DNA from 2 places in the Mycobacterium heckeshornense genome. Region 2 is predicted to be linked to the other one. Evidence: riboswitches for the same ligand, from Rfam matches in the RefSeq annotation. Region 2 holds a riboswitch; the other holds the start of a gene.
What was found. Region 2 has a riboswitch for cobalamin ahead of MHEC_RS18545 (ABC transporter substrate-binding protein). Riboswitches for the same ligand answer to the same signal wherever they lie in the genome.

Region 1 (4,030 bases), 2.6 Mb from region 2:
CGAATGCCTTCGTCTTTGAGCACGACATTGCCGTCCTGGTCTTTGATCGCCACGATCTGATCATCGAACGCACCGGAATCTTGAGCGGCAGCGGCTTTCTCGTGGGAGCCCAGAGAGAACTCGTCGAGCGTGGTGCGGTCGAAACCCCAACGCTCCGCGATCATCTCCGCGCCGATGCCCTGGTTGGGGATCGCGCCATCATAGCGGCTCAGGAAGCCGTCGGGGAACGGCCTGCCGCCGTTGGCCAACGAGGAACCCATCGGGACCCTCGACATCGATTCGACGCCACCGGCGACGACGACGTCATAGTGGCCGGCGACTACGCCCGCGGCGGCAAAGTGGATTGACTGCTGGCTGGATCCGCACTGGCGGTCGACGGTGACACCCGGAACGGTTTCCGGCCAGCCCGCCGTCAACAACGCAGTGCGGGCGATGTCAAGGGCCTGCTCCCCGGCTTGCATCACGCATCCCCAGATCACATCGTCGACGATCTCGGGGTCGACTCCGGCCCGCTCGATTAGCCCGTTGAGCACCTGCGCGGACAACTCAGCGGGATGCACGCCGGACAGCCCACCGTTGCGCTTGCCGATCGGTGAGCGCACTGCCTCGACGATGACGGCTTCAGCCATGACAATTCTCCTTCGACGAGAGGTTGTGCCTCGATTGTTGACCAACCCGTTGGACGGTGCGCGACTGGGGTCGCACGGGATGGCCAGCTGCAGTGTCACGCGCCGGAAACCGCGCTGCGGGCGGGCCCAGCGAGGTCGCCGGCACAACCGGGTAACCTCTATTGCGCAGCTGGTCTGCCGGCATGCGTGCCGGCACCGAGCGAGGCAGGTTGATCCTGTCTCGCGAGAGGGAACCCGGTGAGAATCCGGGACTGTCCCGCAGCGGTATGCAGGAACGACCGCCGTCATCAGCACTGGTCGCCCGACTGGGAAGCGACGGCCACTAGGAGCACCCGGTGCGTGCCTGCGAGTCCGAAGACCTGCCGGCTGTGCCGGATGCGCCGCGTCCGGCGGCTCATCGCCTCGTGGAATGGGCGGATGGCCGCATCGGTTGTAGTGCCGTGCGTCCGTCTGGCGATGACCACCACGTCGAGTGAAGGACGAGATTGTGACCGCTCAACCGTTTACCGCCACCATCACCGGCTCGCCTCGCATCGGCCCGCGCCGCGAACTCAAGCGCGCGACCGAAGGTTATTGGGCCGGACGGACCAGCCGCTCCGAGCTGGAATCCGTCGCCGCCTCCCTGCGTCGTGACGCGTGGTCGAGCTTGGTCGCCGCCGGCCTGGACTCGGTGCCGGTGAACACTTTTTCCTACTACGACCTGATGCTCGACACGGCGGTCATGCTCGGCGCGCTGCCGCCGCGGGTGCATGACGTGCCCGACGAATTGGACCGCTACTTCGCCGCGGCCCGGGGCACCGAGGACATCGCGCCGCTGGAGATGACCAAGTGGTTCGACACCAACTACCACTACCTGGTTCCAGAGATTTCCCCGGCCACCCGGTTCACGCTGAACCCTGCCAAGGTGGTCGCGGAGCTGAAAGAGGCTCTGCAGCAGGGTATTCCAGCGCGCCCTGTGATTATTGGGCCGATCACCTTCCTGCTGTTGAGCAAGGCGGTGGATGGCGCCGGCGCACCCATCGACCGCATCGACGAACTGATCCCGGTCTACTGCGAGCTGCTGTCGCTGCTGGCCGACGCCGGGGCGGCATGGGTGCAGTTCGACGAGCCGGTGCTGGTGACCGATATCAGCGCTGACGCGCCCGTGTTGGCCCAACGGGTGTACAGCGCGCTGGGATCGGTGCCGGCCCGCCCGGCGATCCACGTCGCCACCTACTTCGGGGACCCGGGCGAGGCTTTACCGGCGCTGGCCCGCACGCCGGTCGAGGCGATCGGCGTCGACCTGGTCGCGGGTGCCACCGCCGCCGTGGCAGCGGTGCCCGAGTTGGCCGGCAAGACGCTGGTGGCCGGGATCGTCGACGGACGCAACGTGTGGCGCACCGACCTGGAAGCAGCGCTGAGCCGGCTGGCCACTTTACTCGGGTCGGTGGGATCGCTGGCGGTATCGACGTCCTGCTCGACCCTGCACGTGCCCTACACGCTGGCCTTCGAGACCGAGTTGGACGACAACCTGCGCAGCTGGCTGGCCTTCGGCGCCGAGAAAGTACGCGAAGTCGTCACGCTGGCGCGGGCCTTGCGCGACGGGCGCGAGGCGGTGGCCGCCGAAATCGCTGCCTCCAACGCCGCGGTCGCGTCGCGCCGCTCCGATCCGCGGCTGCGCAACGAACAAGTCCGGGCCCGCATCGACGCGATCCTCGCGGCGGGAATCCAACGGGGGCCCTCGGCGCAGCGGCGAGCCACCCAGAATGCTCGGCTGCACCTGCCGCCGCTGCCGACCACCACGATTGGCTCCTATCCGCAGACGCCCGAGATCCGCAAGACCCGCGCGGCGTTCCGGGCCGGCGAGATAGACGAGGCCGAGTACGTCCGGCGGATGAAGGCCGAGATCGCGGCGGTCATCGCGCTGCAGGAACGACTCGGCCTGGACGTGTTGGTGCATGGCGAGCCGGAACGCAACGACATGGTGCAGTACTTCGCCGAGCAGCTCGACGGGTTCGTCGCCACCCAGAACGGCTGGGTGCAGTCCTACGGCAGCCGCTGCGTGCGCCCGCCGATCCTTTACGGCGATGTCGCGCGGCCGCATCCGATGACGGTCGAGTGGATTACCTACGCGCAGTCGCTCACCGACAAACCGGTCAAGGGCATGCTGACCGGGCCGGTGACGATCCTGGCGTGGTCGTTCGTGCGTGACGACCAGCCGCTGGCCGACACGGCGTACCAGATCGCATTGGCGATCCGCGACGAGACCATCGATCTGCAATCGGCGGGCATCGGGATCATTCAGGTCGACGAGCCGGCGCTGCGCGAGTTGCTGCCGCTGCGCCGCGCCGCGCAGGACGACTACCTGAGGTGGGCGGTCGGCGCGTTTCGGCTGGCGACGTCGGGCGTATCGGACTCGACGCAGATCCACACACATCTGTGTTATTCGGAGTTCGGTGAGGTGATCGGCGCGATCGCCGATCTGGACGCCGACGTGACGTCAATCGAGGCGGCGCGCTCGCATATGGAGGTACTCGACGATCTCAACGCCGCGGGGTTCGCCAACAGCGTCGGGCCGGGCGTGTACGACATCCACTCACCACGGGTGCCCAGCACCGAGGAGATCGCCGCGTCGCTACGGGCAGCGTTGCAAGCCGTTCCCCCGCAACGACTATGGGTAAACCCCGACTGCGGCCTGAAAACGCGTACCGCCGAAGAGGTGACAGCATCGCTGCGAAACATGGTCGCAGCGGCGGCAAAGGTGCGCAGCGAAGCCGCCTAGCCCGAGGTAGTTCGCGAATGTGAAACTGTTGCGGAAAAAGATGCCCGATTTCGCAACAGTTTCACACTCGGCGCGAGTCCAGCCCTTCGGCGCGGTGCTCGTAGACATGCACCGGGACGGTGTCGTCCCACGGTTGCCGGGTGACCATGTCGGCCACCCGCACATAGCCGCGCTCGAATTCGCCGGTGGCTGCGTCAACTAACCGGTACTCCTGGGTTTGGCGGTGGATGGGTTGGGCGTCGAGCAGGACGACGCGCACCTCACCGGGCTCGAAGTGGCACCGCTGCTGCATGGCGGCGATCAGTTGTTCGTTGTGCATGTGGCCGTCGCCGAAGTTCCAGCCGATCGCGGTGGAACAGATTCGTTCGCCGTCGGTGATGACGTAGTCGTCCTCGTTCTGCCCGGCCATGGCGCGGTGCGCCAGCGTGAACAAGGCTCGCCCGTGAGTGTTCATCGCGCGGAACGCGTATCCCAGATACATCGGGATCAGTGCGCGGTCTTTGCCGTAAAAGCGCTCCAGCTGGGCGGCCGGCATGCTCGCAATCGCCACCAGCCCGCGAGCGATCTTGTCATCCGCCGACGGTTTGACGCACCACAGCGTGGTATCCCAGTTGCCGGCGTAATAGCGCATGCCCGGCAG
Region 2 (4,030 bases):
ATGGCGAGGTCATGCAGTTCGATCACTGCGGCATCACCACCCCGCGGTGACTGCGCAGCAGCACGAGGACGACAATCGGGGCACCGATCAGCGCGGTGACCGCATTGACCGGAAGTACCGCACCATTGCCGGGAAGCTGATTGACGAGCCCGCATCCCAGCGCGACGGCGGCGCCCAGCAAGACCGCCGTCGGCAAGACGAGCCGGTGATCGGAGCTGCCTACGGCCAGCCGAGCCAGATGTGGCACTACCAAACCAAGAAACGCGATCGGGCCGCAGAACGCCGTCGTGGCCCCAGCCAGCAGCGACGCCGACGCGACAGTGGTGAGCCGGATCCGCCGCACGTCGACGCCCATGGTGCGCGCGTAGGCCTCGCCGAGCAGCAGGGCGTTCAAGGGGCGCACTATTAGCGCTGCCGCCACCAATCCCGACGCGACGACGGGCAGCAGCAGCCGCAGATCCGCCCACGTTGTGCTGGCGAAGCTGCCCAGCCCCCACAGCAGGTACTGCTGCACCCGCTGCGGATCTGCGCAGACCAGCAACACGCTGACGACCGCGGTGCTCGCCGAGCCCACCATGACGCCGACCAGCAACAGGGTCGCCGGCGAGCGCACCCACCGCGCAAGCACCAGGACCGTGGCCAGCACCAGTGCGGCGCCGGCTGCGGCGGCGAGAACCACGCCGGCGCGACCGGCTCCGGCCAGCCCCACCGTGAAGCCGGATCCGCTACCGATTACCGTGACGGAAACCCCAAGGCTCGCACCGGAACTGACACCGAGCACGTACGGGTCGGCGAGGGTGTTGCGAAACAGTGTCTGCATCTGCAGCCCCGCGATCGCGAGCCCGGCGCCCGCAGCGATCGCGGTGAGGACCCGCGGCAGCCGTATGCTTGTCACGATCACCTGCCAGCGCGGGTCGGCTGCCTGAGCACCGACGAGCACCCGGACGGTCTCGGGCAGCGGCACCCGCGCCGGGCCGAGGACCAGCCCCAGCAGAGCCAGCGCAGCGACGGCCCCGGCCAATGTCGTCCACACCACCAACGCGCGGCTCATGCCCGCATCACCTGGCGGTAAAACTGGAACTGGTGGCCGGGGGCGAGGTCGGGATGCAGGATCGCCACGAGGTCGCCCAGCACGAGATCCGGGCGCGCCACACCGCGCTCCCAGTAGTCGTTGCCGCCGCCCGGGCCAAGCGATTTCGTAGCCGACCACACCTGACCAGTACGCATTGCCGTCAACTCGGTGTACCGGTTGTCTTGTGCCAGAGCGTCATTGAGGGTCGTCCAATTGCTGATGACCAGCCACAGCGGTGCCTGCCCGGCCTTGGCGAAGACCGATTCGAAGTTCAGCTGCAGGCTTCCCGCGCGCTTGTCGTCCGCCCACGGGTAGCTGCCGCCCGCGTCGGCAATCAGCCGGCCGGCATAGTCGCCGCCGGCGGGCATCGACCAGACACCGTGATACATCTCGCCGGGCAGCACGTCGACGGGCCGGACGCCCGTGGTCTTCGCGGCGACCTTGCGGTACTCGTCGCGCAGCGTGCGGTAGAGCTCGCCCGCCTTCTTCTCGGTGCCGGTCAGCGCGGCGAACACCTTGACCCACTCGGCCCGGCCCAGCGGAGTGGGTTCCAGCCATTCGGCATCGGCGATCACGCCGACGCCGGCGTCGCGCAGCTTGGCGTAGCTCGGGTCGTCGGTGCCCTGGGTCACCAACACATCGGGATGGGCGGCAATCACCGTCTCGATATCGACCTGCCCACCGGGCGCGAACTCGGCGATATGGCCGGTAGCAATTCGTTGGCGCAGTCGCGGACTGACGACGTTCGCGGCAGTCGCCACGCCGCTGACCACATCGGTTTGGTCGAGTTCTGCGATCATGCCGAGGTGGGTTGTCGAAGCCGAATACATGGTCGTGACCGGCACCGTTATCTGCCGGGCGTGCGTTAGCTCACCGGCCAGCAGCGGGCGCGGCGCGCCGCAGCGCACCAGCACATACGACTCAGGGGCGGCATTCGGATAGGGCTGCTTGACGGTCAGGACCTGGTAGCTGAGGTGGTAGCTGATCGTGAAATTCGTGGCATCGGTGACCGTCGACTTGTCCGGGAAGTAGTCGGTGTCCGGCTTGAAGTCGCTAATGCACGCAGGATTCAAGCGCGTGCCGGTATCCGGCGGGGTCGCGCAGGCGCCCGCAATAAGCGCCAGACAGGCGGCCATGACGACGGCCACCCATGCAAGACGTGGCATGGACGTCGGTCAGCTCTCTCGGGGTACACCGCCCCGGGGTCGCAGGACGCGATGACGCGAGTGTCCTGGCTCTCGGATCGCTGCTCGCCTCGCCTTCCAGCTCGCGGCCGTGGCTGTTGAGGGTCGCTCCCCGATGACAGTGGCGGGACCGCGCCGGATTCGCACCGGCTTCCTGCGTCGTCATCGCCTTACGGGCGTCATTGTTGCATACCGTTCGCAAGTAAGCGATCAGGTCGCCCGCATTTAGTCGAGGCGGTAGCGGATCAGTCGGGAACTGTTGGCGACCACCGCGACCGAAGACGCATTGTGCAAAATCGCGGCAAGCACTGGCGACAACGCGCCGCCGGCACCGATCATCAACCCGGCGGCGTTGACCGCGATCGACATGCCGTAGTTCTCCCGGATGACTTCGACCGCCCGGGCCCCCAAATCCCGCACGTCGAGCAGGCGCTGCAGGTCATCGTTGGCCAGCGCGACATCGGCGGTCTCCACCGCGACATCGGTTCCGGCCAGCCCCATAGCGATTCCGATGTCGGCAGCCGCCAGTGCCGGTGCGTCGTTGATGCCGTCGCCAACCATGCCCACCACGTGGCCCTCGTCTTGCAGCTGGCGCACCACTTCGAGCTTGTCCTCCGGCAGCACTTCGGCGCGCCACTCGTCGATGTCCAGCTCGCGGGCGACGACCGCGGCGATCTCTGGGTGGTCGCCGGTAAGCATAACAATGCGGCGAATTCCATTGGCGCGCAGCTTATTGAGCACGTCAGGCGCTTCTGGGCGGATTTCGTCGCGCAGGCTGATCAGTCCGACCAACATGCCATCCACCGCGAGCAGCAGTGGGGTCTCGGCCTGGCGCCGCAGCTTGTCTACCCACTCCGCCGCTTCCCTTGATACGGCGACGTTTTCGGACTCCAGCAGGGACGGACTGCCCAGCAGCAGCGTACGTCCGTCGGCCCACATCCGCATGCCGAGCCCGACCAGGACCTCGCATTCCTCGTGCGGCGGGATCGTGATGTGCCGTTCTTCGGTCGAGCGGATCACCGCCTCCGCCAGCGGATGACGGGAGTGGATCTCTGAGCTGGCCGCATAGGCCAGGACCTGTTCAGGCTCCCAATCATCGTGCATAGCAATGATATTCGTCACCACCGGTCGACCAACGGTAAGGGTGCCGGTCTTGTCGAAGACGATGGCGTCTACCCGTCCCGCCTCTTCGAGGTGAGAGCCGCCTTTGATCAGGATGCCCCGGCGGGCACCGTTGCCGATGGCCGCGCTGATCGCGGTCGGGGTGGCCAGCCCCACCGCGCATGGGCAGGCCACCAGCAGCATGGTCATCGCACGCCGGACGTCGCCGGTGATCGCCAAGGTAAGCGCCGACACGATGAACGACGTCGGCACGAAGCGGCGCGAAAAGTTTTCGCCGACAGTCTGAATCGGGGCCCGGTCGTGCTGAGCCTCCTCGACACGGGTGATGATGCGCCCGATCGCCGTCTGACTGCCCACCGCGCGGGCACGCACCACGAGCCGGCCCCGCATTACCACCGAGCCGGCGTGCACCATCGAGCCGACGAGCACGCTGACGGGCAGGGTCTCCCCGGTGATGGCAGATTGGTCGACGACCGCCTCCCCGTCGACCACCTCGCCGTCGACCGGGATCGCCACGTGGTCGTGGACCACCACCTCGTCGCCGATCTGCACGGTATCGATCGGCACCTGAACCTCGTTGCCGTCGCTCAGGCGGATCCACGCGGTGTCGGCGCTGCCGCGCAGTAGATCCGAGATGGCGCGCCGGGTCCGG

Region 1: another riboswitch for cobalamin. It lies ahead of metE (5-methyltetrahydropteroyltriglutamate--homocysteine S-methyltransferase); the one in region 2 lies ahead of MHEC_RS18545 (ABC transporter substrate-binding protein).

What each region holds. Positions count from the first base shown of each region.
Region 1 covers NZ_AP024237.1:1,242,398-1,246,427, reverse strand. Annotated here, with positions in the region: gene MHEC_RS06080 (thiolase family protein) at 1-629, opposite strand, end outside; cobalamin riboswitch at 783-1,010, shown strand; gene metE (5-methyltetrahydropteroyltriglutamate--homocysteine S-methyltransferase) at 1,117-3,390, shown strand; gene MHEC_RS06070 (DUF3556 domain-containing protein) at 3,452-4,030, opposite strand, start outside.
Region 2 covers NZ_AP024237.1:3,841,981-3,846,010, reverse strand. Annotated here, with positions in the region: gene MHEC_RS18555 (ATP-binding cassette domain-containing protein) at 1-26, opposite strand, end outside; gene MHEC_RS18550 (FecCD family ABC transporter permease) at 23-1,051, opposite strand; gene MHEC_RS18545 (ABC transporter substrate-binding protein) at 1,048-2,238, opposite strand; cobalamin riboswitch at 2,277-2,453, opposite strand; gene ctpC (manganese-exporting P-type ATPase CtpC) at 2,482-4,030, opposite strand, start outside.